2 regions of the Acidovorax sp. HDW3 genome follow, and region 2 is predicted to be linked to the other one. Evidence: predicted binding sites of a transcription regulator. Region 2 holds the regulator's gene; the other holds the start of a gene.
What was found. Region 2 encodes LexA, which represses DNA repair genes until DNA is damaged. Its sites were predicted from a motif close to ACTGTATNNNNATACAGT; they were not measured.
Positions count from the first base shown of each region.

Region 1: a site for LexA is predicted at 10,276-10,293, ahead of recA (recombinase RecA). Genes of this name have one in related genera too.

Region 1 is NZ_CP049885.1:57,466-72,145, reverse strand. Features, by position in the region: gene G7045_RS00290 (glutathione S-transferase N-terminal domain-containing protein) at 1-58, opposite strand, end outside; gene G7045_RS00285 (VOC family protein) at 297-677, opposite strand; gene G7045_RS00280 (Fic family protein) at 759-1,967, opposite strand; gene G7045_RS00275 (DNA topoisomerase III) at 2,411-5,332, opposite strand; gene G7045_RS00270 (SET domain-containing protein) at 5,431-5,937, shown strand; gene G7045_RS00265 (biotin--[acetyl-CoA-carboxylase] ligase) at 5,934-6,710, shown strand; gene G7045_RS00260 (SPOR domain-containing protein) at 6,722-7,465, shown strand; gene G7045_RS00255 (sensor histidine kinase) at 7,452-8,897, opposite strand; gene G7045_RS00250 (response regulator transcription factor) at 8,954-9,628, opposite strand; gene G7045_RS00245 (MarR family winged helix-turn-helix transcriptional regulator) at 9,698-10,192, opposite strand; gene recA (recombinase RecA) at 10,337-11,416, shown strand; gene recX (recombination regulator RecX) at 11,431-11,892, shown strand; gene ssb (single-stranded DNA-binding protein) at 12,035-12,589, opposite strand; gene G7045_RS00225 (MFS transporter) at 12,720-13,910, opposite strand; gene uvrA (excinuclease ABC subunit UvrA) at 14,114-14,680, shown strand, end outside.
Region 2 is NZ_CP049885.1:1,496,468-1,511,147, reverse strand. Features, by position in the region: gene G7045_RS06750 (PAS domain-containing sensor histidine kinase) at 1-1,609, opposite strand, end outside; gene G7045_RS06745 (pyridoxal phosphate-dependent aminotransferase) at 1,652-2,803, opposite strand; gene G7045_RS06740 (CysB family HTH-type transcriptional regulator) at 2,800-3,741, opposite strand; gene G7045_RS06735 (sirohydrochlorin chelatase) at 3,785-4,156, opposite strand; gene lptG (LPS export ABC transporter permease LptG) at 4,153-5,259, opposite strand; gene lptF (LPS export ABC transporter permease LptF) at 5,256-6,362, opposite strand; gene G7045_RS06720 (leucyl aminopeptidase) at 6,387-7,883, shown strand; gene G7045_RS06715 (DNA polymerase III subunit chi) at 7,895-8,329, shown strand; gene G7045_RS06710 (hypothetical protein) at 8,333-8,752, shown strand; gene G7045_RS06705 (D-2-hydroxyacid dehydrogenase family protein) at 8,780-9,787, opposite strand; gene lexA (transcriptional repressor LexA) at 9,825-10,499, opposite strand; gene G7045_RS06695 (asparaginase) at 10,578-11,528, shown strand; gene G7045_RS14900 (DUF1010 domain-containing protein) at 11,740-11,823, opposite strand; gene G7045_RS06690 (aspartate/glutamate racemase family protein) at 11,846-12,538, opposite strand; gene G7045_RS06685 (DUF1010 domain-containing protein) at 12,581-12,895, opposite strand; gene adk (adenylate kinase) at 12,989-13,645, opposite strand; gene kdsB (3-deoxy-manno-octulosonate cytidylyltransferase) at 13,744-14,529, opposite strand; gene G7045_RS06670 (Trm112 family protein) at 14,526-14,680, opposite strand, start outside.

The sequences.
Region 1 (14,680 bases), 1.4 Mb from region 2:
GCAGACGGTCGGGGTGGCGCGCGGGCCACTGGGCGGTAATCGGGTGGTTCAGTGCCATGTGCTCCTCCACGCGCGGTACGCAGTCAAGCCAGGTGCGCCCCCAGGGCGCCAGCCACCGCTGCCGATGGCCTGCAAACACTGGGGAAAGGGCCGATTGTGCGCTCGGATGTATTCCCACATTTTTCGTTATTTCCTAGTGGAAATACGCACAATCGCGCCGTTCAAAGCCCCACCATCACGCCAAATGCGCGCCCAGCGCCCATTGTTCTGGCAGTTGCATCAAAACCATCCCGTGTTCACGCCGGGCGGTAGGTCAGGCACAGCTTGTTGCCTGCCGGGTCGCGCAGGTAGGCCAGGTACAGGCGCATGCCATTGCCCAACTCGCGCCAGCCCGGCGGGTTTTCGCAGCTCACGCCCCCGGCGGCCACGCCCGCAGCGTGGGCGGCATCCACCTGCTCGGGCGAGGTGGCCGCAAAACCCAGCGTGCTGCCATTGCCATGGCAGGCCGCTTCGCCGTTGATGGGCAGCGTGATGCCGAAATTGCCGCCCGCGCTGCGGTAGAAATACCGGCTCTTGTTGGCCACCCCCGGGGCATGGCCCAAGGCGCCCAAAAGAGCGTCGTAGAACTGCCGGGATTGTTCAAGGTCCCTGGCTCCCAGCATCACATGGCTGAACATGGTGTGTTGATCTCCTGAAAAATGTGCCGCCTCGGGTGTGGCGGGGGTGCGTATCGTAGTCTGGGGTGGTGGGTGGATGTTTTATTCGATCGTCGGCTGCGTCCACCCCGGCACCGCAATCGCATAGCGCGTGGCCCGGCCCTGGCCGCTGACCTGCAGCAGGCCCTTGGCTGCCAGATCGGCCAAATCCCGCGTGGCCGTGGGCTTGCTGGTGCCGGTCAGCTTGGTGTATTTGTCGGCCGTCAACCCGCCCATGAAGCCGCCTCCCAGTTCCACACTGCCGACGGCCAACAGGCGCTCGAGCACCTTGGCCTGGCGTGGGCTCACCCCGGCCTGCAGTATGCGACTGCGAAACGCCGCCTTGTCCACCGCCTGCCGCACCACGGCCTGGGATGCGCTGCAGCCCTGCGCAAAGGAGTGCACAAACCACAGCACCCAGGCCGTCACGTCCGTGCTGCCGCGCTGCGCGGCGTTGAGTGCGTCGTAGTACTCACCGCGCCGCACCCACATGCGCCGCGCCATGCCAAAAATGGGCGCCACCAGGTGCTGCAACGTGGTGCCATGGGATACCCCATCCTGCACCAGCGCCATGTCTGCCAACGCGCGGCCCAGGCGGCCATTGCCGTCTTCAAACGGGTGCACCGTCTCAAACCACAGGTGCGCCAACGCTGCACGCACCAACCCGTTCAACGCCCCCTGGTCACCTGTCGGTCGGGTGGACTCGAACCAGTCGATCAAGTGCGCCATCTCCCCCGCCACCTGGCGCGACGGTGGTGCCTCGTAATGCACGACCTCACGCCCCAGCGGGCCGCAGACGATCTGCATGGGGTCTTCGTGGTCGCGCCAGCGCCCTACAGCAATGCGCTGAATGCCCGAGGTGCCGCCTGGAAACAGCGCCGACTGCCAACGCCACAACCGATCAGCGTCCAGCGGTGCGGTGCAACGCTCCACGGCATCTTGCATCACGTCCATCAGACCTTCGACCGAGCGGTCTGCCGCAGCCGTGCCGGTGTCATCCAGCCCCAGGCGGCGCGCCACGGACGAGCGCACCACCGCCAGGTCAAAACGCTGCCCCTCGATCTGGGCCGTGGCCAGCGCCTCCTGCACCCACAGCTCGCGCGCCACATCCTGCGCAGGCACCAGGCCAATGGCATCCAGCAGGCCCAGCAGCTTGCCTTGCTCCAGCCGCGCCGACTCCAGCGCGGGCGTCAAGGCGGCAGCATCGACGTGCAGAGCGGGCCAGCCGGGTTGCTGCCAGAGGTAACGACGGGGAGTGGGGGATGTTGGCATGAGCCGTATTATGAAATATACGGCTCAACATTTGATCCGAAAATCCATCGCGAATCGGCAAAACCCTTATCAACCCCGGTCATTGACAGCATAGGTATCTACACAGCTTGCCGGGCCCGCAAGCACGTGACGGCTGCAGCTCCCCTCCCCCCTCGTGGGCTTGTGTATGCACACATCTTTTGACGGCTCCCATCCGCCTGGTCAAAGGGCGGTTTTTGCTCCCCTCCCCCCTCGCGGGGGAGGGGCCGGGGGAGAGGGGGCGCTGGCAGCACCTTGCCTATTCACCCCTCTCCCCAACCCTCTCCCGCAAGGGGAGGGGGCGTGAAAGCCCGCACCAGATAAGCGTGGGGTGCTATCAAAATTGCCGTGCAGATACCAATGCATTGACAGGCAAGCTTACTGCCCCCCGCCGCCAGACGCCCTCCCAGGCGGCGGCGCAGGCCTCAGCCCAAATGCCCCCCCAGCGCCCCCGCCAGGCCGAACATGCCGATGCGGTCCTGCCCCAGCACGGCGCGCAGCTTGTCGTCGGCAACGATCTGGCGCTTGTCCTGCGGGTCTTGCAGGTTGTGGGCGCGGATGTATTCCCAGAGTTTTTTCACCGCCTCGGGGCGGGTCACCGGCGCATCGCCAATCACTGCAGCCAATGCCGGGCTGGGCGTTTTGCCGGTGGCGGTGCTGGGCTTGCGGGTGGCCTTTTTTGCCGGGGCTTTTTTGGCTGCAGCGCCCGCCCCTGCTGCGCGAGCAGCTCCTGTTTTTGTAGCTACTGTCTTGCGCGCCGGGTATTTGCTCTCGCGCTGCTCGAACTCAAAGCCGACCTTGCCGGCCTCCTTGTCCCACACCAGGTGGGCCTTGAAGGCGCGGCGCGTGCGGTTGGAGATGAATTTGTCGAGCAGATCGGTCTTGCCGGTGGCGAGCAGCTTTTGCATCTGCTCGCGCGCTATCGGCTGCTGCAGGATGATCTGGCCACTCTTGAAGTTGCAACTGGGCGTGGGCTGCTCCGCCGTGGGCACGGCGCGGCTGCAGACGTAGTTGCTGCCGTGCGCGTGCACCGGGCTGCCGCAGGCCGGGCAGGGGCCCAGGCTGGCGTCGGTAAAGGCCACCAGCTCGCCCGATTCCTCGGCGTTTTTGTCGTCGCCAAAGTCGAATTCGAGCTTGAAGCGGCCGGGGGCCTCGTCGTCCTGCACGATGGCGACCTCTGCCGTGAACGGCCAGCCGGCCTTGGAGCGAAAGCCCTCCAGCGGGCCGATGCGGCGCTGGCGCAGGAGCTCTTCGGCCTCTGCCGTTTCAAAGGTGCGGCCTGCGGGCGATTTGCCAAACGAGAAGCCACACCCTTCACCGGAGCCACCCGCGTCGGCTGGTCGGCCGACGCAGGCATATCTGCGGTAGTTTTCCTTGACCACACCGCCGCAGTTCGGGCAGGGGCTGGCGAGCTGGGCGTAGTCGCCGGGGATGGTGTCGCGGTCGTATTCCTTGGCTTTCTTCACCATGCGCTCGGTCATGGCGGCAATCTGCTGCATGAAGGCGGCGCGCGAGAGCTGGCCTTTTTCCATCTGCGCCAGTTTGTATTCCCACTCGCCGGTGAGCTCGGCCTTGCACAGCTCGTTCACCTCCAGGCCGCGCAACAGCGTCATCAGTTGGAAGGCCTTGGCCGTGGGGATGATTTCGCGGCCCTCGCGCAGCATGTATTTTTCCGTCAGCAGCCCTTCGATGATGGCCGCGCGCGTGGCAGGCGTCCCCAGGCCTTTCTCCTGCATGGCGCTGCGCAGCTCCTCGTCGTCGATCTGCTTGCCGGCGCTCTCCATGGCGCCCAGCAGCGTGGCTTCGCTGTAGCGCGCCGGTGGCTTGGTTTTCAGGCCCTTGGGGTGGACCTGCTCGGCCAGCGGGCGCTCGCCGGGCTGCACGGCCACCAGCGGCTGGCCTTTTTCCCCATTTTTTTCGCCAGCCTTGCCGTCCTCGGACTCAAGCGCCGCTTCCTTGCCGTAAATCGCCAGCCAGCCGGGCTTGACCAATACCTTGCCTTCGGTCTTGAAGCTGTGCTGCTCGATCTTGGAAATGCGCGTGGTGATCTGGTACTCGGCATTGGGGAAGAACACCGCCAGAAAGCGCCGCACCACCAGGTCGTAGAGCTTTTGCTCGGCCTCACTCAGGCCATGCGGCGCCTGCGTGGTGGGGATGATGGCGAAGTGGTCCGACACCTTGCTGTTGTCGAACACGCGCTTGGTGGGCCGCACATAGTTGCCCTCCAGCGCCTGGCGCGCAAACGGCGCCAGGTGGGCCATGCCCGAGTCGGCGAGCATCTCGCAGGTCTGGCGCGCCACGCCGATGTAGTCCTCGGGCAGGGCGCGCGAATCGGTACGCGGGTAGGTCAGCGCCTTGTGCTTTTCGTACAGCGCCTGGGCAATCGACAGCGTGGTCTTGGCGGAAAAACCAAACTTGCCGTTGGCCTCGCGCTGCAGGCTGGTCAGGTCAAACAGCAGCGGGCTGGCCTGGGTGCTGGGCTTGGCTTCTTCGGTGACGGTGGCAGGCTTGCCGCGCACGGCGTCGGCAATCTGCTGCGCCGCTTGGGCGTTCCACAGGCGGTCGGCGCGGGCCTCGGGGTCGTCGCTTTTCTTCCATTGCGGGTCGAACCACTTGCCCAGGTAGTCGCCGGCCTGCGCGGCGAAGCTGCCGTGGATTTCCCAGTAGTCGCGGCTCTTGAAGGCACGGATTTTTTCCTCGCGCTCGACGACGAGCGACAGCGTGGGCGTCTGCACCCGGCCCACGGTGGTCAGAAAGAACCCCCCGCCCTGCGAGTTGAACGCCGTCATGGCGCGCGTGCCGTTGATGCCGACCAGCCAATCGGCCTCGCTGCGGCTGCGCGCAGCGTCGGCCAGGCCCTGCATCTGCGCGTCGCTGCGCAGCTGGCCAAAGCCGTCACGGATGGCCTGCGGCGTCATGCTCTGCAGCCACAGGCGCTGCACGGGCTTGCCCAAACCGCCCTTGGCGCCGCCGGCGTACTGCTCGATCAAGCGGAAGATCAGCTCGCCCTCGCGCCCCGCGTCGCAGGCGTTGATGAGCGCCGTCACGTCCTTGCGCTTGGCCTGCTTGACCACGGCGGCCAGGCGGCTCTTGGTTTTATCGACCGGCTTCAAGTCGAAGTGCGGCGGGATCACGGGCAGGTGGGCAAAGCTCCACTTGCCGCGTTTGACGTCGTACTGCTCGGGCGCCTGGATCTCCACCAGGTGGCCGACGGCGCTGGTGACGACGTAGCGCTCGCTCTCGAAGTGGTCTTCGTGCTTGTCGAACTTGCCCGCCACGGGCGTGAGGGCGCGCACGATGTCTTGCGCGACCGAGGGTTTTTCTGCGATGACGAGGGTTTTGCTCATGGGGAATGTCTGCCTGCCTGGGTGGGCGCTTTTAGAATCCGGGGCCTTGCGCGCGCACGCGCACGTATGCCTATTAAAGTAGCAGAGTTTTTCCCGCCATGCCCCGCAATACCCTCCCTTCTTCCTCGGGCCGCCGCCTGCAGGTACGCCGTTCGGGCGTGCACGGGCGCGGCGTGTTCGCACTGCAGGACATCGCCGAGGGCGAGGTGCTGATCGAGTACGTCGGTGAAGTCATCTCCTGGGACGAGGCGCAGCGGCGCCACCCGCATGACCCGAGCCAGCCCAACCACACCTTCTACTTCCACGTCGATGAAGACCGGGTGATCGACGCCAGCGTTGGCGGCAATTCGGCGCGCTGGATCAACCACAGCTGCGATCCGAACTGCTGGGCCGACGAGCAGGACGGGCGCATCTTCATCACCGCGCGCCGCGCCATCGCCGCCGGCGAGGAGCTGAACTACGACTACGGCCTGATCATCGAAGAGCGCTACACGAAAAAGCTCAAGGCCGAGTACCCCTGCCACTGCGCCAGCGCCCAATGCCGGGGCACGCTGCTGGCGCCCAAGCGCGGCTGGAGCCCGCCCGGCCCCCGGGAGGCGCCATGAACAGCGCGCAGCCGCCCTGGCCGCTGGAGGCGCTGTGGCAGCAGCTCGATGTGCTCTGGCCGGGCCTGAGCGTGGAGCTGCTGCCCGAGGTCGATTCGAGCAACACCGAGCTCATGCGCCGCGCGCGCGCCGGCTGGCACGAGCCGCTGCTGCTGATCGCCGAGCGCCAAAGCGCGGGCCGGGGCCGCCTGGGCAAAAGCTGGAGCAGCCAGCCGGGGCAGGCGCTGACCTTCTCCCTGGGCCTGCCGCTGGCGCCGCGCGACTGGTCGGGGCTGTCGCTGGCCGTGGGCCTGGCGCTGGCCGAGAGCCTGCACCCGGCGGTGCAAATCAAGTGGCCCAATGATCTGTGGCTGGACGGCGCGCGCAAGCTCTGCGGCATCCTGATCGAAACCGCCAGCAGCGCCGGCAGCGACGCCGCCGAGCGCTACTGCGTCATCGGCGTGGGCCTGAACATCCACTGCCCGCCCGGCGCCGACCTGGCCACCCCGGCAGCCAGCCTGCAAGAGCTGCTGCCCGGCAGCGACGCCGGCAGCGCCCTGCTGCGCCTGGCGCCGGCCCTGCTGCAAGCCGTGCAAACCTTTGCCCAGCAGGGCTTTGCCCCGCTGCAGCCGCGCTTTGCCGCGCGCGACCTGCTGCGCGCGCGCAATGTGCGCCTGAGCGATGGCCGCCAGGCCTGGTGCGAAGGCGTGGCCGCCGATGGCGCGCTGCTGCTGCGCGACGGCGCCGGCCTGCAGGCGCTCACCAGCGCCAGCGTCAGCGTGCGCCCGATGTAAAGTCCCGCCCCATGCTGCGTTTGCTCGTTCTTCTCCTGCTGCTGGCCAACGCCGGCTACTACACCTGGCGCCAGGGCCTGCTGCAGCCCTGGGGGCTGGCGCCCGCCAGCCAGTCCGAGCCCGAACGCCTGCAGCAGCAGCTGCACCCCGAGGCCTTGCGCCTGCTGCCCAGCGGCAGCACCCTTCCAGCAACGCCACCCGCAGCGCCACCCGCCCCGATGCAGGCTGAAGCCCCGGTGGAGCCGGCCACGCCCCACCCCACATCCACACCTGCCCCCCCGGTCACGGCGCACGCCCCCAGCCCCCCACCCGAGCCCACGCAATGCCTGCAGGCCGGCAGCTTCGACGAGCGCCAGGCCGCTGCCCTGCGCCAGGCCGCCGCCAGCCTGCCGGCGGGCAGCTGGCAGCTCGAAGCGAGCACCCAAAGCGGGCGCTGGATGGTGTACATGGGGCGCTTTCCCGATACCGACGTGGTGGACAAGAAACGCGGCGAGCTGCGCGCCCTGGGCATCGCCTTCGACCGCCCCGGCGCCACCTGGGAGCCCGGCCTGTCGCTGGGGCGCTATTCGAACGAAGAGCGCGCCGAAGTCGCACTCAAGGACCTGGCCCGCCAAGGCGTACGCACGGCGCGCGTGGTGCAAGAGCGCCCCGAGACGCGCCTGTACCAGCTGCGCCTGCCGGCCGTGACGGCGGCGCAGCGCCAGCAGCTCGCCACCAGCCTGCCGCTGGCGGGCAAGCCGCTCAAGCCTTGTTGAGCGGCGCCTCGCGGCTGCACGGAAAGCGCACGCTGAACAGGGCCCCGGGCGGCTGCTGGCCGGCGCGGGCGTCTTCGATCAGCACCTCGGCGCTGTGCTGGCGGGCGATTTCCATGACGATGGGCAGGCCCAGGCCGGAGCCGTCGGCCTCGGTGCCCAGGGCGCGGTAAAAGGGCTCGAAGATGAGCGCGCGCTCGGCCTCGGGCACGCCCGGGCCCGAGTCTTCCACCTGCAGCAGCACCACGCGGCTGAAGCGGTCGTCGAGCACGCGCGCCGTCACCATGCCGCCCTGGGGCGTGTAGTTGATGGCGTTGTCCACCAGGTTGCGCGCCAGCTCCTTGAGCAAGGTCGGGTTGCCATCGACCCAAACGCCGCTGGCCCCGGGCGCCACGCCGTCGTAGCCCAGGTCGATGCGCTTGTCCATGGCGCGCGGCACGCTGTCGCTGACGGTGTCCATGACGATCTCGGCCAGGTCGCAGGGCTGGTGCGCCAGCACGGTGGCGCTGCCCTCGGCACGCGCCAGCGCCAGCAGCTGGTTGACGGTGTGCGTGGCGCGGATGCTCGAACGCCCGATGTGCTGCAGCGAGCGTTTGAGCTCCTCGGTGCTCGTGCCCTCGCGCTGCGCCAGGTCGGCCTGCATCCGCAGGCCCGCCAGCGGCGTCTTGAGCTGGTGCGCGGCGTCGGCCAGGAAGCGCTTTTGCGTCGCCATCGAGTCGCCCAGGCGGCGCAGCAGGTCGTTGACGGAATCCACCAGCGGCGCCACCTCCAGCGGCACGGCCTTGTGATCGAGCGGCGAGAGGTCGTCCGGGCGGCGCGCGCGGATACGCTCTTCGAGCTGACTGAGCGGCTGGATGCCGCGCGCCAGCGCCAGCCACACCAGCAGCACCGCCAGCGGCAAGATGACGAACTGCGGCAGCATCACGCCCTTGATGATCTCGGTGGCCAACATGCTGCGCTTCTCGCGCGTCTCGGCCACCTGCACCAGCGCCAGCGGCTCGCCCGGCAGCGGCAGGCGCACCCAGATGGCGGCCACGCGCAGATCGACGCCGCGCAGCTCGGCATCGCGCAGGCGCACCTCGCTGGTCTGCGGCGGTGCGTCCTGCGGCGGGCGCGGCAGCTCGCGCTCGCCCGAGAGCAGGCCGCCGCTGGGGCCGAGCACCTGGTAGTAGACGATGTCGGACTCATCGGCACGCAGGATCTCGCTGGCCGGCTGCGGCAGGTTGAACTGCACGCGCCCGCGCTGCACCGTGATGAGCTGGGCCAGGGCGTGGGCGTTGTACTCCAGCGCGCGGTCAAACGGCTTGTTCGCCAGGTTCTGCGCCACCAGCCAGGTCAGCGCCAGGCTGACGGGCCACAAGAGCAGCAGCGGCGTCAGCATCCAGTCGAGGATTTCGCCAAACAGGGAGCGCTGCTCGCGCTGAAAGAGTTTCAATGTTTTGGCCTCTAGCGCTTATCAGGCAAGCGTGAGTAGCTACCAAATTAATAGCATTAACCCGGAATTTTTTCCAGGCAGTAACCCAGGCCGCGCACGGTGGCGATGCGGATCGGGCCTTTCTCGATCTTTTTGCGCAGGCGGTGGATATAGACCTCGATGGCGTTGTTGCTCACCTCCTCGCCCCACTCGCACAGGCGCTCGACGAGCTGGTCTTTGCTCACCAGGCGGCCCGCGCGCTGCAGCAGCACTTCGAGCAGGCCGAGCTCGCGCGCCGAGAGCTCGACCATCTTGCCGTCGATGGTGGCCACGCGCCCGGCCTGGTCGTACACCAGCGGGCCGTGCTTGATGGTGGCGCTGGTGGCGCCCATGCCCCGGCGCGTGAGAGCGCGCACGCGCGCTTCGAGCTCCTGCAGACTGAACGGCTTGGCCATGTAGTCGTCGGCGCCGTAATCGAGGCCCTTGACGCGCTCGTCCACGCTGTCGGCGGCGGTAAGGATGAGCACCGGCAGCGCCGAGCCGCGCCCGCGCAGGCGCTTCAAGACCTCCAGGCCGTGCATCTTGGGCAGGCCCAGGTCGAGGATGAGCAGATCAAATTCGTGCGCGGTGGTCAGGGCGGTATCGGCCTCGCTGCCGCTGGCGACGTGATCGACCACCGCGCCCGAAGCACGCAAGGTGCGCAGCAGCCCGTCGGCCAGCACCTGGTCGTCTTCGGCAATGAGGATGCGCATGGGGTGTCTCCTGGTATCTATTTGTTTGATGCTCGATTTTAGGTGGCTGCCGGGGGGGCGCAGCGCCATTTAGCCGCTGGCGTACACCTCCAGCCCGAGGGCCACGACGGTGGCCACCTCGGCCCCCACCTCGGCGCGAAACTCGCTCTCCGCCTGCGCCAGCGCGCGCGCAAACGCCTGGCGCCACTCCAGCCCCAACGGCGTGAAGCACACCCGGCGCGCGCGCGCATCCTGCGGGTCGGGCGCGCGCGTGACCAGGCCCCAGGCCAGGCATTGCTCGATCACATCGGCCATGGCCTGCTTGCTCATGCCCGCGCGCTGCGCCAGCACCGTGGGCCTGTCCCCAGCGAGCGACAAATGGCGCGTGATGTGCACATGCGCAGCGCTGACCTGGTCACGCGCCGCCAGGTTCGACAGCGCCAGCGGCACCTGCGCATCGTGCGCCATGAGCTGCAGCACGCGGGCATCAAAACGGCGCAGCGCGTGGCCGAGGAGATAGCCCAGGTGGGTGGCACGCCAAGCCTCAGGGGACGACGCCGGGAACGGGAAGGAGGATGAATCCATGGGGGCATATTGTCAGTCAAACTGACTAAAAAATCACTTCCCGTTAAAATACAACCCTTCTAAACTACTGTTCAAGCGTACAGGCTGTGCATCAAAACAGTCTTGGCGCCCCCATCTACTATGGCCACCAAGAGGAGCAATTCCATGGACGCACCCGTCAAGACCGCCGCCCCCGCTGAGCAGAGCGAAAAAGCCAAGGCCCTGCAGGCCGCGCTGGCGCAAATCGAAAAGCAGTTCGGCAAAGGCACCATCATGCGCCTGGGCGAGGGCGAGCAGATCGAGGACATCCAGGTCGTCTCCACCGGCTCGCTGGGCCTGGACATCGCCCTGGGCGTGGGCGGCCTGCCGCGCGGGCGCGTGATCGAAATTTATGGCCCCGAGTCCTCGGGCAAGACCACGCTCACGCTGCAGGTCATTGCCGAGATGCAAAAGCTCGGCGGCACCTGCGCCTTCATCGACGCCGAGCACGCCCTCGATACCAGCTACGCGCAAAAGCTCGGCGTCAACCTGCCGGACATCCTCATCAGCCAGCCCGACACCGGCGAGCAGGCGCTGGAGATTGTTGACAGCCTGGTGCGCTCGGGTGCGGTCGATCTGATCGTCGTGGACTCGGTCGCCGCCCTCACGCCCAAGGCCGAAATCGAGGGCGACATGGGCGACCAGCTGCCCGGCCTGCAAGCGCGCCTGATGAGCCAGGCGCTGCGCAAGCTCACCGCCACCATCAAAAAGACCAACTGCACGGTCATCTTCATCAACCAGATTCGCATGAAGATCGGCGTCATGTTCGGCAGCCCCGAGACGACCACGGGCGGCAACGCGCTCAAGTTCTACGCCTCGGTGCGCCTCGATATCCGCCGCACCGGCACCATCAAAAAGGGCGACGAGCCCATCGGCAACGAAACCAAGGTCAAGGTCGTCAAGAACAAGGTCAGCCCGCCGTTCAAGACCGCCGAATTCGACATCCTGTTCGGCGCCGGCATCTCGCGCGAGGGCGAAATCATCGACATGGGCGTCACGGCCAAAATCCTCGACAAGAGCGGCGCCTGGTACGCCTACAACGGCGAAAAAATTGGCCAGGGCCGCGACAACGCACGCGAGTTCCTGCGCGAGAACCCGCAGCTGGCGCTGGAGATAGAAAACAAGGTGCGCGAGAGCCTGGGCATTGCCCTGCGCCCGGCCAGCGCCGACGCCCCGGCCCCCGCTGCCGACGCCGACGCCGCCTGAGCACCCACGCAGCCATGGCCGGCCCCACCCCCTCGCTCAAAGGCCGGGCGCTGCGCCTGCTGGCGCAGCGCGAGCACTCGCGCGCCGAGCTGCAAGCCAAGCTCGCGCGCCACGTACAAGAGGGCGAAGATCTGGCCGCCGTACTCGATGCGCTGCAGGCCCAGGACTTCATCAACGAGGCGCGGGTGGCCGAGTCGCTCATCCACCGCCGCGCCCCGCGCCTGGGCACGCAGCGCCTGCTGCACGAGCTGCGGCGCAAAGGGCTGAGCGAAGAACTGGTGCGCGCCCAGGCCGAGGGTCTGCGCGCCAGCGAATACGAGCGCGCCCAGGCCGTGTGGGCGCAGCGCTTTGGCCAGCCCCCGAGCACGCCAGCGGAGCAGGCACGGCAGATGCGCTTTTTGGCCGCGCGCGGCTTTAGCGCCGACGTGGTGCGCCGCCTGCTGCGCAACCACGGCGCCGCCGAGGATGGGGCATAGGCCCTGCCTCAAAAAACAAGTAAAAATGGCCGCTAACGCTTATCCAGAGTGCGCGAGCAGCTATAAAAACAATAGCAAACAATCCCCAAAAAAACGGGCGCCCTAGGCGCCCGTTGATTCATCCAGCAGAGGCAAGGCTGCCTCAGAACGGAATGTCGTCGTCCATGCCGTCAAAGTCCGCCGAAGCACGCGGCGGCGGCGCCATGGGCGCGGGGGCCGGGCGGGCCGCCGGGGCGGCAGGCGCCGGGCGCGGCGGCTGCTGCGGCTGCACCGGCGCGGCGCGGCGCGGGGCCTCGTAGCTGCTCTCGCCGTAGCCATCATCGCCGCCGTAGCCGCCCTGGCCACCGCCTTGGCCCGCACCCTGGCGGCTGCCCAGCATCTGCATGGTGTCGGCACGGATTTCGGTGCTGTACTTTTCTACGCCGCTTTGATCGGTCCACTTGCGCGTGCGCAGGCTGCCTTCGACGTACACCTGGCTGCCCTTGCGCAGGTACTGGCCGACGATCTCCGCCAGGCGGCCATTGAAGACCACGCGGTGCCACTCGGTGGCCTCCTTGTTCTCGCCGGTGTTCTTGTCGCGCCAGCGGTCGGTGGTGGCGATGGTGACGTTGGCGACCTGGTCGCCGCTGGGGAAGGTGCGCATCTCGGGGTCGCGCCCGAGGTTGCCAACGATGATGACCTTGTTCACGGATGCCATAAAAATTCCTTAGGGGTAGCCCGGACGGCAGGGGAGAGTTTCCGGGCCAGATGGAGAAATGCCATGCCGCACCCTGCGCGGCAGCAGGTGCGCAGCATAGCCGCATTGCAACGCCCCGGCATCGGGGCGATTACACAGGTTCATGCCCGGCGCCGCGCGCCACCGGTTGCAGCGGCCAGGTCAGCGCCAGCCAGGCCAGCGCCAGCAGCGTGGTGGCGGCAAACAGGCCACCCGCGCCACCCCAGTGCACCAGCGCACCGCCCAGGGCACCGCCGGCAAACAGGCCCAGCGACTGCAAAGTGTTGTACGCCCCCAACGCCGCGCCGCGCAGGCTTGCCGGCGCCATGCGCGAGACCAGGCTCGGCTGCGTCGCCTCCAGCATGTTGAAGCCGCAAAAAAACACGAACAGCAGGCCGCCCAGCCCCCACAGCGACGGCGCCGCCCCCAGAGCGGCCCACAGCCCCAGCGCCAGCTGCACCAGGGCCACCAGGCCAATCGACAGCAGCAGCGCCGCGCGCAGGCGCCCGCGCCGCTCCATGCCAAAGAGCCCCCCCATGGCGACGATGGCCAGCAGCAGCGCCGGCAGGTACACCTGCCAGTGCAGCGCCTTGGGCAGGCCCGCCTGCACCAGCAGCGCCGGCACCGCCACCCACATTGCCATCTGGATGCTGTGCAGCGCGAACACGCCCAGGTTCAGGCGCCGCAGGTCGGCATGGCGCCAGACCTGCGCCAGGCTGGCGCGCGCGTCCGTGGGGGGCTGGCGCTGCTCGGGCGGCACCACCCACAGCACCAGGGCCACGCCGCCGAGCGCCAGCGCCATGGTGACGAAAAACAGGCCCGACAGGCCGATGTGCGCCGTCAGGAACGGCGCCGCCACCAGGGCGACGGCAAACATCAGGCCGATGCTGATACCCACCAGCGCCATGGCCTTGGTGCGCACCAGCTCACGCGTCTGGTCGGCCAGCAGCGCCGTCACCGCTGCCGACACGGCGCCCGCGCCCTGCAGCGCCCGGCCCACGAGCAGGCCCATGACCGAGTCCGCCAGCGCCGCCACCAGGCTGCCAGCGGCAAACACCAGCATCCCGAGCACGATCACGCGCTTGCGCCCCCAGCGGTCCGAGGCCAGGCCCAGCGGCAGCTGCAGCAGCGCCTGCGTCAGGCCGTACATGCCCATGGCCAGCCCGACCAGGGCCGCGTCGTCCCCTCCGGGGTATTTGCCGGCCTCCAGCATGAACACCGGCAGCACCAGGAACAGGCCCAACATGCGCATGGCAAAAATCGCCGCCAGACCGAAGCTGGAGCGGCGCTCGGCGGGCGTCATGCGGGCAGCAGGGGCGGTGGGGGGAATGGGTGGGGCGGCAGGAAAAGCGGTATCGGACACGGCAGCGAACCTGGGGAAGTCGGGCAAAAGCGATATTTTGGCCCAGGGTGGGTTTTCCCGGGCGCAGCGGGGCTGACGCGCGCGCCGGCAGCGCCGCGCCCATGTCCCTATGATGCTCGGTTTCACCCTCCACGCCGCCCACCATGGCCGAGACTGCATCCGCCGCCGAAGACGAAAACGCGGGCCGCCCCCTGTCCGAGGTGCTGCGCACGCCGCACATCAGCATCCGTGGCGCGCGCACGCACAACCTGCACAACATCGACCTGGACATTCCGCGCCAGCAGCTGGTCGTCATCACCGGGCTGTCGGGCTCGGGCAAATCGAGCCTGGCGTTCGACACGCTGTACGCCGAGGGCCAGCGCCGCTATGTGGAGAGCCTCTCGAGCTACGCGCGCCAGTTCCTCGGGCGGCTCGATAAACCCGATGTGGACTTGATCGAGGGCCTGTCGCCCGCCATCGCCATCGAGCAAAAGGCCACCAGCCACAACCCGCGCTCCACCGTGGGCACGGTGACCGAGATCCACGACTACCTGCGCCTGCTCTTTGCCCGCGCCGGCACGCCGCACTGCCCCGAGCATGGCGTGGCACTGGCAGCGCAGACCGTGAGCCAGATGGTGGACGCGCTGCTGGCGCTGCCCGAGGACACGCGCCTGATGCTGCTGGCGCCGCTGGCGCGGCAGAAGAAAGGCGAATTCACCGAGCAGCTGGCA
Region 2 (14,680 bases):
GGCCCGTGCCCTGGCCGACGGGCTTGGTGGTGAAGAAGGGCTCGAAGATGCGCGAGAGCGTGGCGCTGTCGATGCCGGGGCCGCTGTCTTGCACGTCCAGCGCAACGTAGTCGCCCGGCGGCAGGCCCAGGCGCTCGCACCGGTGCGGCGCGGGGTGCTCCAGGCGTGCTTGCACCACGATGCTGCCGCGTTGCTCGCCAATGGCGTGCACGGCGTTGGTGCACAGGTTGAGCACGGCCTGCTCGATCTGCGTCACGTCGGCCAGGATGGGCGGCAGCTGCGCTGGTGCCTGCACTTGCAGCTCGATGGTGGGCGGCAGCGTCACGCGCAGCAGGCGGGCGGTGTCTTGCATGACTTCGGCCATTTGCACCGGGCTGCGCTGCAGCGGCTCGTTGCGGCTGAAGGTGAGGATCTGGCGCACCAGGTCGCGCGCGCGCCGGCCGGCTTTTTCGATCTCGCGCAGGCTCTCCAGAATGGGGGAGTCGGGGCTTTGCGCCAGCGCGTCGGCTTTGGCCAGTTCGGCGTTGCCGAGGATGGCGCTCAAGATGTTGTTGAAGTCGTGCGCAATGCCGCCGGCCATGGTGCCCACGGCCTGCATCTTGTGCGATTCGCGCAGCTGCGCTTCGAGTTCGGTGCGCCGGGCCTCGGCTTTTTTGCGCCCGGTCAGGTCGCGCGCGAAGACGGTGGTGGTTTCGCCCTCGCTGTGGCGCTCGAAGCTGATGCTGACCTCCACCGCCAGCACGCCGCCGGTGGCGGTGCACGCCTGCATTTCCCCGAGCACCGCCTGGGTGGCGATCTGGTTGAGGTCCAGCGCCTGCGCCACCTCGGGCAAAAAGCGCTGCAGCGGGCTGCCCAGGGCGTCGCTGGTGGCGCACTGGAACAGCGCTGCCGCCGTCGGGTTGAAGACCGTGATGCGCTGGTGCTGATCGACGCAGATGATGGCGTCGAGCGCGGAGTTGATGACCGCCTCCAGGCGCCGCTCGCTGGCGTGCAGCTGCTCGTTGCGCTGCTGCAGCGTCTGGCGCTCGGCAATCAAGGGCCCTTGGTCGATGACGGCGCACAGGTACTGGCGCAGCGGCAGCAGGCTGCCCTGGGGCGCTTCGATGCAGGCGATGTGCAAGTCGCCCGTCATGCGCACCTGGGGGCTGATGTGAAACAGCACCTCCGAGGTGTCGGCGCGGCCCTGCGCGCGTGCGGTGAGGAAGGCGCGGCGCACGCGCTCGGTGTCGGGCGCGCTGACGAAGGGCATGAGCGAGATCAGCCCCGGGTCTTGCTCGGTGGGCTGGAACGAGCGGTGCGCCATGGAGTTGGCCTGCACCACCATGTCGTGCTCGTCGATCACCATCAGCGCCAGCGGCACGCTGGAGAACAGCGCCTCGAAGCGCTCGGAGGCACTCTCGGCCGAGGACTGGCTAAAGCGCAGCACCTTGTTTTGCGTCTCCAGCTCGAACTGGTAGTTGCGCAGCTCGTTGACCAGCTCTTGCATGGCGTCGTGCGGCTGCGCTGCTGGGGCGCTGCTGTGGGGCTGCAGCGCTGCGCCAGCGCTGTCGCCCTCGTCGGTATCCGCCGGCGGGTGCTGAAAGAGAAAGGAAAGGTCTGGGCGGCTCATGGTGGACGCGGCAAGCAAAGGCGGCTCGATTGTGGCCGAGTTCTACAGCCGCCGCAGGCGCTCCAGGGCGGCGTGCAAGGTGTCCTCGCGCTTGGCAAAGCAAAAGCGCACCACGCGCTGCTCGTAGCCGTTGCCGTAGAAGGCCGACAGCGGGATCGCCGCCACGCCCACGCTGCGCGCCAGCCACTGGCAAAAATCAAGCTCGGGCAGCGCGCTCACGGCGGTGTAATCCACGCACTGGAAGTAGCTGCCCGCGCAGGGCAGCAGGCGCAGGCCCGAGCCCTGCAGCCCCTGGCGGAACAGGTCGCGCTTGGCTTGGTAAAAAGCGGGCAGCTGCAGGTAGGGCGCCGGCGCCTGCAGGTAGGCCGCCAGCCCGTGCTGCATGGGGGTGTTGACGCTAAAGACGCTGAACTGGTGCACCTTGCGAAATTCAGCCATCAGCGCTGCGGGCGCGGCCACGGTGCCCACCTTCCAGCCTGTGACGTGGAAGGTTTTGCCAAAGCTGCTGACGATGAAGGCGCGCTCGGCCAGGCCGGCAAAGCGCGCCGCGCTGTGGTGCGTGGCGCCGTCGAACACCATGTGCTCGTACACCTCGTCAGACAGCAGCAGCACGTTGGTGGGCGCGAGCAGGGCCTCCAGGGCGCGCATGTCGTCGGCGCTCCAGACGCTGGCGCTGGGGTTGTGCGGGCTGTTGATGATGAGCAGGCGCGTGCGCGCCGAAAGCGCTGCGGCGATGCGCTCGAAGTCCGGCGCAAAGCTGCCGGGCGTGAGTGGCACGCGCACGGCGTGGGCCCCGGCCAGGGTGATGGCGGGCACGTAGCTGTCGTAGCAGGGGTCGAGCACGATCACCTCGTCGCCCGGCTGCACGCAGGCGAGGATGGCCGTCAAGATCGCCTGCGTGGCCCCGGCTGTGATGGTTATTTCGGCCTCAGGGCAATAGGAGCGTGCGTGAGTAGCTATTATTTTTGTAGCAACCGCCTGGCGCAGCGCCGCCAGGCCGGGCATGGGTGGGTATTGGTTGTGGCCGGCCTGCATGGCCGCGCTGACGGCGCTGTGCAGCGCTGGGTCGCAGTCGAAGTCTGGAAAGCCCTGGCCGAGGTTGACGGCGCCGCATTCGGCGGCCAGGGCCGACATGGTGCTGAAAATCGTGGTGCCGACGCTGGGCAGGCGGCTGGGAAAGCGCGGGCAGCTCATAGTTCGTAGTCGTGCACGTGCCCGCTCATGGCGCGGGCGACCAGGTCGCGGCTCAGGCGGTCGCTGAGCAGCTCGGCAAATTTGTAGACGAAGTTGCGCAGGTAGGCGCCGCGCTTGAAGGCCACGCGCGCCGAGTTCTGGCCAAACAGGTGGCCCATGGGGCGCACCACCAGGTCGCCCAGCGGGTCCTCGCGCATGGCCATTTCGGCGACGATGCCGATGCCCAGGCCCAGGCGCACGTAGGTCTTGATGACGTCCGAGTCGATGGCTTCGAGCACGATGCGCGGCTGCAGCTTGCGCGCGGCAAAGGCCTGGTCGATCTTGCCGCGCCCGGTGAACGAGGGGTGGTAGGTGATGAGCGCCTCGTGGGCGATGTCGTCGAGGCCGACGCGCTCTTTTTGCGCCAGCGGGTGGCCAGTGGGCAGCACCAGCACGTGCTGCCATTCGTAGCAGGGCAGGGTGACGAGGTCGGGGTAGTCGGACAGCGATTCGGTCGCCATGCCGATTTCGGCCACCTCGTCGAGCACCATGCGCGCAACCTCGTGCGGCGTTGCCTGGTGCAGGCTGATGTGCACCTTGGGATAGGCCTCGCGCAGGCGCGCCACCGGCAGCGGCAACACGTAGCGCGCCTGGGTGTGGGTGGTGGCAATCGACAGGGTGCCGCTGTCTTGCGCGCTGTACTGCTCGCCGATGCGCTTCAAGTTGCCGACTTCGCGCATGATCAGCTCGATGCTCTTGAGCACGTGCTGGCCCGGCTCGGTGATGCGCTTGAGGCGCTTGCCGTGGCGCGCGAAGATGTCCACGCCCAGTTCGTCTTCGAGCTCGATGATGGCCTTGGAGACGCCCGGCTGCGAGGTGTGCAGGGCCTTGGCGGCCTCGGTGAGGTTGAGGTTGCGGCGCGCTGCTTCCTGGACAAAGCGGAACTGGTGCAGATTCATATCGAAAATTTAATAAAAATTTTCTTCATTATGCTGCAAGGTTTTATAGGGCGTCTTCAGCGGCAATTTGTGCCATGAGCAGCGCCATGCGCGGGTCTTCGCCCACGGGGCCCTGGACGTGAAAGCGCACCCCTGGGTGCTGCGCAGCGAGCGCGGCAATCAGCTGCGGCAGGTCTTCGCGGGCGTGCCGGCCTGTGCCTAAAAACATGGGTGTAACGCTTATCTGACAAGCGCCAGCAGCTATCAATTCTGTAGCTGCCTGGGCCAGGTCGGGCTGGCACAGCTCCAGGTAGGCGCAGCGCACGGGCAGTTCTGGGTGCAGCGTGGCCAGGGCTTGGCGCACGGCCTCGATGGGTGCGCGCCACAGCGGGTCGCGCGAGCCATGGGCGAACAGGATCAGGCCACGGCGGCTCATCGTCGCAGCACCAACCAGCCAAAAGCGCCCAGTGAGAGCGCGGAGTAAATCAGCCCCGGCGCCGCCGCCGTCAGCCAGGGCCACCACTGGCGCAGGTTGCCGGCGTAGCCGAACACGGTGTTGAGCATGAAGAAGCTGATGCCTGCCATGACGCCGCCAAAGACGTAGGCAGCAATGCCACCAGAGCGAAAGTGCAGGTAGGCAAAGGGCAGCGCCAGCACCACCATCACCAGGCAGGACAGGGGGTAGAAGACCTTGCGCCAGAACTCGATTTCGTATTTTTGCGCCGACTGGCCGTTGTCTTGCAGGTGGCGGATGTACTGGAATAGCTCGATGGTGGGCATTCGGTCGGGCTTGAGCAGCGCCGCCGACACCATGTCGGCGCTGATGCTGGTGGGCCACAGCAGCTGGGGGCTGTGGCTGACTTCGACGCGTGCCTGGTCGGCGCCGCTGAGCAGGAATTGGCGCTGCTGCACCTGCTCGAGCTCCCAGCCCTGGCCGTCGGCGGCCACCCGGGCCGAGGCGGCACGGATTTGGCGGCTCAGGCGCCCTTGGGCGTCAAAGTCAAAAATGCGCAGATCGAGCATCAGCCCGTCAGGCCCGAGGGCGCGCACGTTGACGGCCAGGGCATGGTCGTCCTGGCGCTCTTTGAGCCAGCCGCCGCTGGCGCTGCCGGTGAGCTCGCCGCGAAAGCGTGCCTTGAGCAGCTGCCCGGTGCGATCCGACAGCGGCGCCAGGTAGTCACCGACGGCAAACGTGATGACGACGAAGATGCCGCCCAGCGCCAAGAGCGTGCCCAGTGCCCGCCCCGGCCCCAGGCCGCTGGTGCGCATGATGGTGAACTCCGAGCTTTGCGCCAGGCTGGCCATGACGTAGATGGTGCCGATCAGCACCGTGATCGGCAGCAGTTCGTAGAGGTAGTTGGGCAGGCGCAGCGCCACCGTCAGCAGGGCGTGCGAGAGCTGGTAGCCGCCGGGCTGGTTGTTCACCCAGCGCAGCTCGTCGATCATGTCGAAGAAGAAAAACAGCGCGAGAAAGCTGATGGTGACGTAGGTGATCGCCAGGGCAGCCTCGCGGTAGATAAAGCGGCGCAGGATTTTCATGCAGTAGCCCCAGTGCGGCCCGCCCCGAGCAGCTGGCGCGGCGACCAGCGGTTGTGGCGCACGGCCAGCGTCAGCAAGGCAAGGCTGAACATGCCGCCGTGCAGCAGCAGCTGCATGGGCAGCAGGCCGATGCGTTCGGCGCCGACCCAGCTCTGGCCCAGGGTCATGAAGTTGTAGTAAACGATGAAGGCAAAGAGCGCAAACACCAGGCTGCTGCTGCGCCCGGCGCGCGGGTTGACACTGGCGACGGCCAGCGCCAGCAGCACCAGGTTGAAGGCGCCCAGGGCCAGCCCCAGGCGCCAGCCAAGTTCGGCGCGCAGCGAGGGCTCGGGGCTTTGCAGCAGCGCTAGCGTGGGCAGGGACTTGGCCATGATTTCTACGATGGCGCTCGGTGTCGTGCTGCGCTCAATGCGGGTGCTGTATTCGGCAAAGCTGCTCAGGCGCAGGGTGGGGCTGTCGGTGCGCGTTTCCATGCGCGAGCCCTGCAGCAAAAAGGCCACGCGTTCGCCGTCGATGATCTCCACCTTGGCGCTGCGCGCCGACGTGACCGATTCGCGCCCATGCTCGTTGGCGGCGATGAAGACGTTGCTGGCCGACTTGTCGTCCGGGCTGTCCTTGTCGATGAAGAACACGCGCGTGCCGTTGGCCGACTCTTGAAATTCGCCCGGGGCGATGCGATCGACGTCGCTGCGCTGTTCGAACTGGGTTTTGAGCGTTTGAATCTGCTCGTTGGCCCAAGGCCACACGCCCAGCGCCAGTACGGCAATCGTCAGCAGTACCGGCCAGGCAAAACGCAGCAGGGGCCCGACCAGGCTGGCCAGGCCGCGCCCGCTGGCAAACCAGATCACCATCTCACTGTCGCGGTACATGCGCGAGAGTGTGCCGACGATGGCAATGAACAGGCTCAGGCTCAAGATGGTGGACAACTGCCCGAGTACGGTAAAGCCCATGATGAGCATCACGTCCGACGGATTGACGTTGCCGCGCGAGGCCTGGCCCAGGGTGCGGATCAGCATCATGGTCATGACCACGGTGACCAGCACCACCAGCGTCGCGCCAAAGCTGCGCGCCAGCTCTTTACGAATAGATGAATCGAATAACATCACGGCCCAAGGAAAACGTCGATTATGAACTTTGAACTCAAGGCCTTGGCGCTGCCGCAAGCCGCCACCGAAAAATGCGACCTGCTGGTGCTGCTGGTGGGCGAGGGGTTCGTCGCTGGCAGTGATCCGCTGTCGGCGCTGGTGGCGCACGCGCTCAAGCACCAGGATTTGGAGCCCCAGCCAGGCAAACTGCTAGAGCTGTACCAGCTGCCCGCCGTGGCCGCGCGCCGCGTGCTGCTCGCTGGCTGCGGCAATGGCAGCGCCAAGGCCGTGCGCCAGGCGCTGCTGGCCTGCGCTGGCGCGTTCAAGGCGGCGGGCGTGGCCCAGGCTCTGGTGTGTTTTGCCCATACGCCCAGCGCTGCGGCGCTGACGGCAGCAGTGCAGGCTGTGGCCGATGCCAGCTACGTGTATACCGCCACCAAGCCCCAGGCCAAGGCGCCGGCGCTGGTGCAGGTGGTGCTGGCCGTGCCCGAGAAAAAATCGCTGCAGGCGGCCTTTGCACAGGGCCAGGCGCTGGCAGCGGGTGTGGCCCTGGCGCGCGAATGGGCCAACCGCCCGGCCAACCACGCCACGCCCACGCTGCTGGCACAGGCGGCGCAGGCGCTCGCTGGCGGGCCGATTGAATGCCAGGTGATGGAGCGGGCCGCGCTGGAAAAACTCGGCATGGGCGCTTTCCTGGCCGTGGCCCAGGGCTCGGCCGAGCCGCTGCGCTTCATCGAGCTGCGCTACCAGGGCGCGGGCAAGAAAGAGGCGCCGGTGGTGCTGGTCGGCAAGGGCATTACGTTTGACACCGGCGGCATCTCGCTCAAGCCTGCCGCCGAGATGGACGAGATGAAATTCGACATGGGCGGCGCTGCCAGCGTGCTGGGCGTGTTCCAGGCGCTGGCGCTGCTGCAGCCGCAGATCAACGTCGTTGGCCTGATCGCCGCTACCGAGAACATGCCGGGTGGTCAAGCCGTCAAGCCTGGCGACGTCGTCACCAGCATGAGCGGCCAGACCATTGAAATCCTCAACACCGACGCCGAAGGCCGCCTGGTGCTGTGCGACGCGCTGACCTACGCCGCCCGCTTCAAGCCGCGCGCCATCATCGACATTGCCACCCTCACCGGCGCCTGCGTGATTGCCCTGGGCGGCGTGCGCAGCGGCTTGTTTGCCAGCTGCGACACGCTCGCTGGCAGCCTGCAGGCCGCTGGCGATGCGGCGCTCGATCCCTGCTGGCGCCTGCCGCTCGACGACGATTACGCCGAGGGGCTCAAGAGCCATTTTGCCGATCTGGCCAACGTCGGCGGGCGCCCGGCGGGCGCCGTGACGGCGGCCAAGTTTTTGCAGCGCTTTGTGGGCGATACGCCCTGGGCGCACCTCGATATTGCCGGCACCGCCTGGAAAAGCGGCGCCGCCAAGGGCGGCACGGGCCGCCCCGTGGGCCTGCTGCTGCAGTACCTGCTCGACAGCGCTGCCGTGGGCAAGGCCGCCAAGCCTAAAGGCAATCCCAAAGCCAAGCCCAAAGCCAAGGCGCAGTGAGCGAGGGCGCCGTGCCAGAGATCGCGTTTCACTTCAACGCCCCCGACAAGCTCGCCTACGCCTGCCGTTTTGCGCGCAAGGCGTTGCAGCGCGAATCCCGCCTGGTGGTGCTGGCGCCGCCAGAGCTGCTGGCGCCGCTCGATGAGCTGATGTGGCATATGCGGCCGCAGGACTTCGTCGCCCATGCGGTCGAGGGCTGCGACGCTGATCTGTGGCGCCTCTCGCCCATTGTGCTGGCCAGCCGCACCGACGATGCGCCGCACCAGGAGATGCTGCTCAACCTCGGGGCTGGCATTCCCAGCGGCTTTGAACGCTTTGCCCGCGTGATCGAAGTCGTCAGTGCCCACGATATGTCCGACCGCCAACAGGCGCGCCAGCGCTGGCGCGACTACCAGGCGCAGGGCTATGGCCTCATTCGCCATGACCTGGTGCTGCAAGGCTCTTGATCCATGACCCAGCCGCCCCCCCGCACCCCGCCGCGTTTTGTGCCCACCTTGACGGAGGTGGTGACGCATACCGCCACTGAGCTGTCGCAGCCGCTGCCCCCGGTGGTGCCTCCAGCGCCCGTAGCGCCTGTAGCGCCGCCAGTGTGGGCGCCCGAGCCTGCAGCGCCGCCGCCAGCCGTGCTGCTGCCCGATTTGCTGCTGACCAGCCCGGCGCCGGCCGTGCCCGAGGGGCTGGAGGAAGACCTGGTGCACCGGGTGTTGCAGCGCGTGGATTTGGTGCTCGACCAGCGTCTGCGCGAAGCCATCGCCATCGTCGTGCAGGAGCAGACGCGTACCATGGTGCAGCGCGTGCGCCAGGAAGTGGAAACCGTGGTGCGCCAGGCCGTCTATGAGGCCGTGGCGCAGGAGCTGCAGGAGCCGTAGCTGGGCGCTTGGGTGGCGCTGCGCGCTTTAGCGCCGCACCTGCAGCGCCCCGGGGTTGACGATGTTCGTCGGCGTGCCCCGAATGAAGTTGACGACGTTGTCAAAGGCCGAGCCGAAATACAGCTCGTAGCTGTCTTGCTCCACCAGGCCGATGTGCGGCGTGCAGATGCAGTTTTCCAGCCGCAGCAGGGCGTGGCCCTGCAAGATGGGTTCGGTGTCGAACACGTCCAGGGCCGCCATGCCGGGGCGGCCCCGGTTCAGGGCGGCGATCAGGGCGTCGGTTTCTATCAGCTCGGCGCGGGCGGTGTTGACCAGCAGTGCCGTCGGCTTCATGAGCGACAAATCCTGCAGCTTGATGACCCCTTGCGTGTCCTCATTGAGGCGCATGTGCAGCGAGAGCACGTCGCTTTGGGCAAAAAATTCTTCGCGCGAGTTGGCCACCTGGTAGCCATCGGCCAGGGCCTGGGCGCGCGAAGCTTCACGCCCCCAGATGCGCACGTTCATGCCAAAGGCGCGGCCATAGCCCGCCACCAGCTGGCCCACGCGGCCATAGCCCCAGATGCCCAGCGTTTTGCCGCGCAGCACATGGCCCAGGCTGAAATTGGGCGGCATGGAGGCAGAGCGCAGCCCCGATTGCTGCCAGGCGCCGTGCTTGAGGTTGGCGATGTACTGCGGCAGGCGGCGCATGGCGGCCATGATGAGGGCCCAGGTCAGCTCCGCTGGCGCCACGGGCGAGCCCACGCCCTCGGCCACGGCCACGCCGCGCTCGGTGCAGGCGTTGACGTCGATGTGGCCCCCGACACGGCCCGTTTGCGCAATGAGCTTGAGCCGGGGCAGCTTTTCTACCAGCTGGCGCGTGATGTGCGTGCGCTCGCGGATGAGGACGATGATGTCGGCATCGCGCAGGCGCACCGAGAGCTGGCCCAGCCCCTTGACGGTGTTGGTGTAGACCTTGGCGGTGTAGGGATCGAGGCGCGTGGCGCAGTGCAGCTTGCGGACGGCGTCCTGGTAATCGTCAAGAATGACAATGTTCATCCCACCATTGTGCCTTGCGGCACTGCAACCAACGGTATCAGCTGAGCAAGGTGTTGCGGATCAGGCCCACGGCCAGGCCCTCGATGGCGAAGGGCTCGCCAGGGCCGACGTGGATGACGGGGTAGTCCGGGTTCTCGGGCAGCAGCTCCACGCCTTGGGCGGTGCGGCGCAGGCGCTTGACGGTGACCTCATCGCCCAGGCGGGCAACGACGATCTGGCCGTTGCGCGCCTCGTGCGTGGATTGCACGGCCAGCAGGTCGCCATCCATGATGCCGATATCGCGCATCGACATGCCGCGCACCTTGAGCAGGTAGTCGGGCTTGTGCGCAAACAGGCTGCTTTCGACGCAGTAGGTTTGATCGACATGTTCCTGCGCGAGAATCGGCGCGCCGGCGGCAACGCGGCCTATGAGGGGCAGCGTGAGCTGCTGCAGGCCGGCAATGGGCAGGCTGAACTGGGTGCCGCGCAGGGCGTTGATGCTGCGCACCGCTTCGCTGCACAGGCGGATGCCGCGCGAGGTGCCGCTGACCAGCTCGATCACGCCTTTGCGCGCCAGCGCCTGCAGGTGTTCTTCGGCGGCGTTGGCCGACTTGAAGCCGAGTTCGGCCGCGATTTCGGCGCGCGTGGGCGGGGCGCCGGTGTGGGCGATGGCGGTTTGGATCAAATCGAGCACCTGCTGCTGGCGGGCGGTGAGTTTGGGCTGGTCGTGCATTCGGGCGGCTCCTGTGCAGGGGTGACCTGGGTTTTATTTCAGTATCTGTATTTTTAAACAGTTTCAAGGGGTGGGCAAGTGAGCGCAGGAAAAATCGTCGTGCTGGGCACGGGCGGCACCATTGCCGGTACGGCGCTGCAGCCCGGGGCGGGCCTGGGCTACCGGGCGGCGCAGCTGTCGGTGCAGGCCCTGCTCGCTGCCGTGCCGGGGCTGGAGCAGGCCGCGCGTGGCCCGCTGGCGATGGAGCAGCTGGCCCAGGTCGATAGCAAGGACATGGATTGGGCCGTCTGGCGCGCCCTGGCGCAGCGCTGCACGCAGCTGCTGGTGAACAGCCAGGTGCGCGCCATCGTCATCACCCACGGCACCGATACGCTGGAGGAAACGGCCTGGTTTTTGCACAGCGTGCTGGCAGCGCGCAAGCCCGTGGTGCTGACCTGCGCCATGCGCCCGGCGACGGCGCTCGCGCCCGATGGGCCGCAAAACCTGCGCGACGCGCTGGCCGTGGCCGCCAGCGCCGGGGTGCAGGGCGTGCTGGTGGTGGCTGCGGGCAGCGTGCACGGCGCGCAGGCCGTGAGCAAGGTGCACCCGTACCGGATCGACGCCTTCAGCTCGGGCGACGATGGCCCCTTGGGCTGGGTCGAAGAGGGGGTGCTGCGCTGGAGGCATAACAGGCCGCTAGCGCTTGTCAATCCAGCGCCAGCAGCTATTAAAAAGATAGTGGACGCCGGGGCTGCGCCGCGCGTGGAGATCGTGCTGAGCCACGCCGGGGCCGATGGCCGCATCGTTGATGCCCTGGTGGCCGATGGCACGCAGGGCATCGTTGTTGCTGCCACGGGTAACGGTACGCTGCACCGCGCCCTGCACGCGGCGCTGGAGCGGGCGCAGCGCGCCGGCGTGGCGGTGCGTGTGGCCACGCGCTGTTCCCTGGGGCAGCTGCTGGTGCAGGCCGACGATCCATTTCCCAGCACCCCGGGCCTGAGCCCGGTGAAGGCGCGCATTGCGCTGCAGCTGCAGCTGCTGGGGGCATAAATAACCCTAAATCCGGCAGTTGATCGCTTGCAACCCTCAATAACATCTTATGGGCTTTGATATTTTTGGCTCCGGTAGCGTTCACCTATTGGGTGAGAGCGCTATGCACCCGCCAGCACCGTGCTGGCCGCGCCATGCTGCGTTGCTCGTCCTTGCGCACAGGAGTGCGCGGCGTCCTCTCGCCTTGCCTGGCACGCCCATCGCCCTGAATTCAGCCGACGGCGTAGCCGGTCGGCTGCGATGAAAAGTTAGACCCGGAGGCAAAAACGGGAAACTCCAGATTTATGATAGGTATGAACTGAGAAAATAAAATATCTCTAATTTATAGCTTCCTGTGCGGCGGCCTTGGCATGAATGGCAGTGGTGTCGAATAATGGAATCACTGTATCTTGCTGATTGATGAGTAGTGATATTTCAGTACATCCAAGAATGATGGCCTCTGCACCTTTTGATGCAAGGATTTTGATGATTCTTTGATATTCATTGCGAGATTCTGATTTGATAATTCCTAAACATAATTCTTCGTAAATGATGCGATGAATTATTTCGCGATCATTTTGTTCAGGAACGATGACGCGAAGGTTATGAGTTGTACTTAAACGGTCGCGATAAAATGGCTGTTCCATTGTAAACCGCGTACCAAGCAAACCAATAGTCGAATAACCAGCTCGTTTAATTTCAGTGGCTGTTGGATCTGCAATATGGAGTAGTGGGATAGTGACTGCCGCTTCAATATGGGGTGTTACTTTGTGCATTGTATTTGTGCACAATACTAAAAAAGATGCCCCTGCCGCTTCTAGTGCGCGAGCAGCGCCTGCCAAGACAGCCCCTGCTGCTTCCCAGTTACCGCAATGCTGAAGTCGCTCAATCTCATCAAAATCAACCGAATAAAGGATGAGTTTTGCAGAGTGCAATCCACCGAGACGTTCCTTCACTATTTCGTTAATTTGACGATAGTAAGGAATCGTTGACTCCCAACTCATACCACCGATAAGACCAATGATCTTCATGGATATTCCTGAGTGAACCAAGTGACGACTAACGCCCTGAATTCAGCCGACGGCGTAGCCGGTCGGCTGCGATGAAAAGTTAGACCCGGAGGCCAAAACGGGAAGCCCCAACTTGACGACGGGCGCGAACTGCGCAAAAGCACAGCGCCACCGAGGCAGCGGAACGCTTGCAAAATGATAGCTGCTTGCGCTTGCTGCGCAAGGGCCAGGGCCCAAAAGGCTTGAAATAGGCAAACTGCCCGCAGGCGAAGCCCGGAGAAACGGCCAGCAAGGCGCTGAATAACGCCTGAGAAACTGAATGCCGTTTGAAAAAGCATGGGCTGAATAAAGCGGCTTCTCTGCGGGACTAACTAACACAGCACTGACGGGCGCATCCAACTGCCGGATTTAGGATAAAAAACCCGCCGCTGGCATGGGGCCGGGGGCGGGTGGGCATTGAGCGATGGGGTTTTAGCCGGCCAGGGCCGAGAGGGCGCGGTCCGTAATCTGCTCGACGCTGCCGGTGCCGCTGATGGCGCGGTACTTGGGCGCGGCGGCCGGGTTTTGCTGGGCCCAGCTGGAGTAGTAATCGACCAGCGGACGGGTCTGGGCGCTGTACACGTCCAGGCGCTTTTTCACGGTTTCTTCCTTGTCGTCCTCGCGCTGCACCAGGTCTTCGCCGGTGACGTCGTCCTTGCCGGCGACCTTGGGCGGGTTGAAGGTGACGTGGTAGGTGCGGCCCGAGGCCGGGTGCGAGCGCCGGCCACTCATGCGCTCGATGATGGCGTCGAACGGCACGTCGATTTCGAGCACGTAGTCGAGCTTGACGCCGGCGGCCTTCATCGCTTCGGCCTGGGGGATGGTGCGCGGGAAGCCGTCGAACAAAAAGCCCTGGGCGCAGTCGGCCTGGGCGATGCGCTCTTTGACGAGGTTGATGATGAGATCGTCGCTGACGAGCTGGCCGGCATCCATCACCGCCTTGGCCTGCAGGCCCAGCGGCGTGCCGGCTTTGACGGCGGCGCGCAGCATATCGCCGGTGGAGATTTGCGGAATGCCGTATTTCTGGCAGATGAAAGCCGCTTGCGTGCCTTTGCCGGCGCCGGGTGCGCCCAACAGGATCAGTCTCATGGAGGTTCCTCGGATGGTATGTAAATCGCGGGGGCTGCTACGAAGTGCAACTCTTGTATAGGACTTGAGAGGATAGCACGCGTAAACCCTGGCCTGGCTTACGCCCGGGCGGTGGCCAGCAGGGCGCGCACGCGTGCCAGATCGGCCGGGGTATCGACCCCCGGGCCTGGCATTTCTGGTGTGATGTGCACGGCAATGCCGTGGCCGTGCCAGAGGGCGCGCAGCTGCTCCAGCGCCTCGATGGCCTCGGTGGGCGCGGGCGTGAGCTGTGGGAACTGGCGCAAGAACCCGGCGCGGTAGCTGTAGATGCCGATGTGGCGCAGCGGTGCAAAGTCGGCGAGCGCTGGCTGCGCCGGCGCGCCCTGCCACCAGGCCTGGCCGGCGTGGTCGCGGGCGCAGGGGATGGGCGCGCGGCTGAAGTACTGCGCCAGGCCGCGCGCGTTGCACACCACCTTGACGACGTTGGGGTTCTCGTACTCGGCCAGGCTGCTCAGGGCGTGGGCCGCCGTGCCCATGCTGGCGCCGGGCTGGGCCGGCAGCAGGGCGGCGACGGCGTCGATGAGCGCGGGGGCCATCAAAGGCTCGTCGCCTTGCACGTTGACGACCACGGCGTCGCCGTCCAGGCCCAGCAGCGTGCAGGCTTGGGCCAGGCGGTCGCTGCCGCTGGGGTGGGCGGCGTCGGTGAGCACGGCCTCGACGCCGTGCGCGGTGCAGGCGGCGAGGATGCGGGCGTCGTCGGCCGCGACCACGGTGCGCGCCGCGCCGCTTTGCTGCGCCTGGCGCGCCACGCGCACCACCATGGGCAGGCCGGCGATGTCGGCCAGGGGCTTGTCCGGCAGGCGGCTCGATGCCATGCGCGCCGGAATCAGGACGGTGAAGCTCATGCCTGCTGCAGTTCTTCGTCGCTCAGCGGGCGGGCTTCGTTTTCGAGCAGCACCGGAATGCCGTCGCGCACCGGGTAGGCCAGGCGCGCGCTGCGCGAGACCAGCTCCTGGCGTTCGCGGTCATAGGTGAGGGGGCCTTTGGTGACGGGGC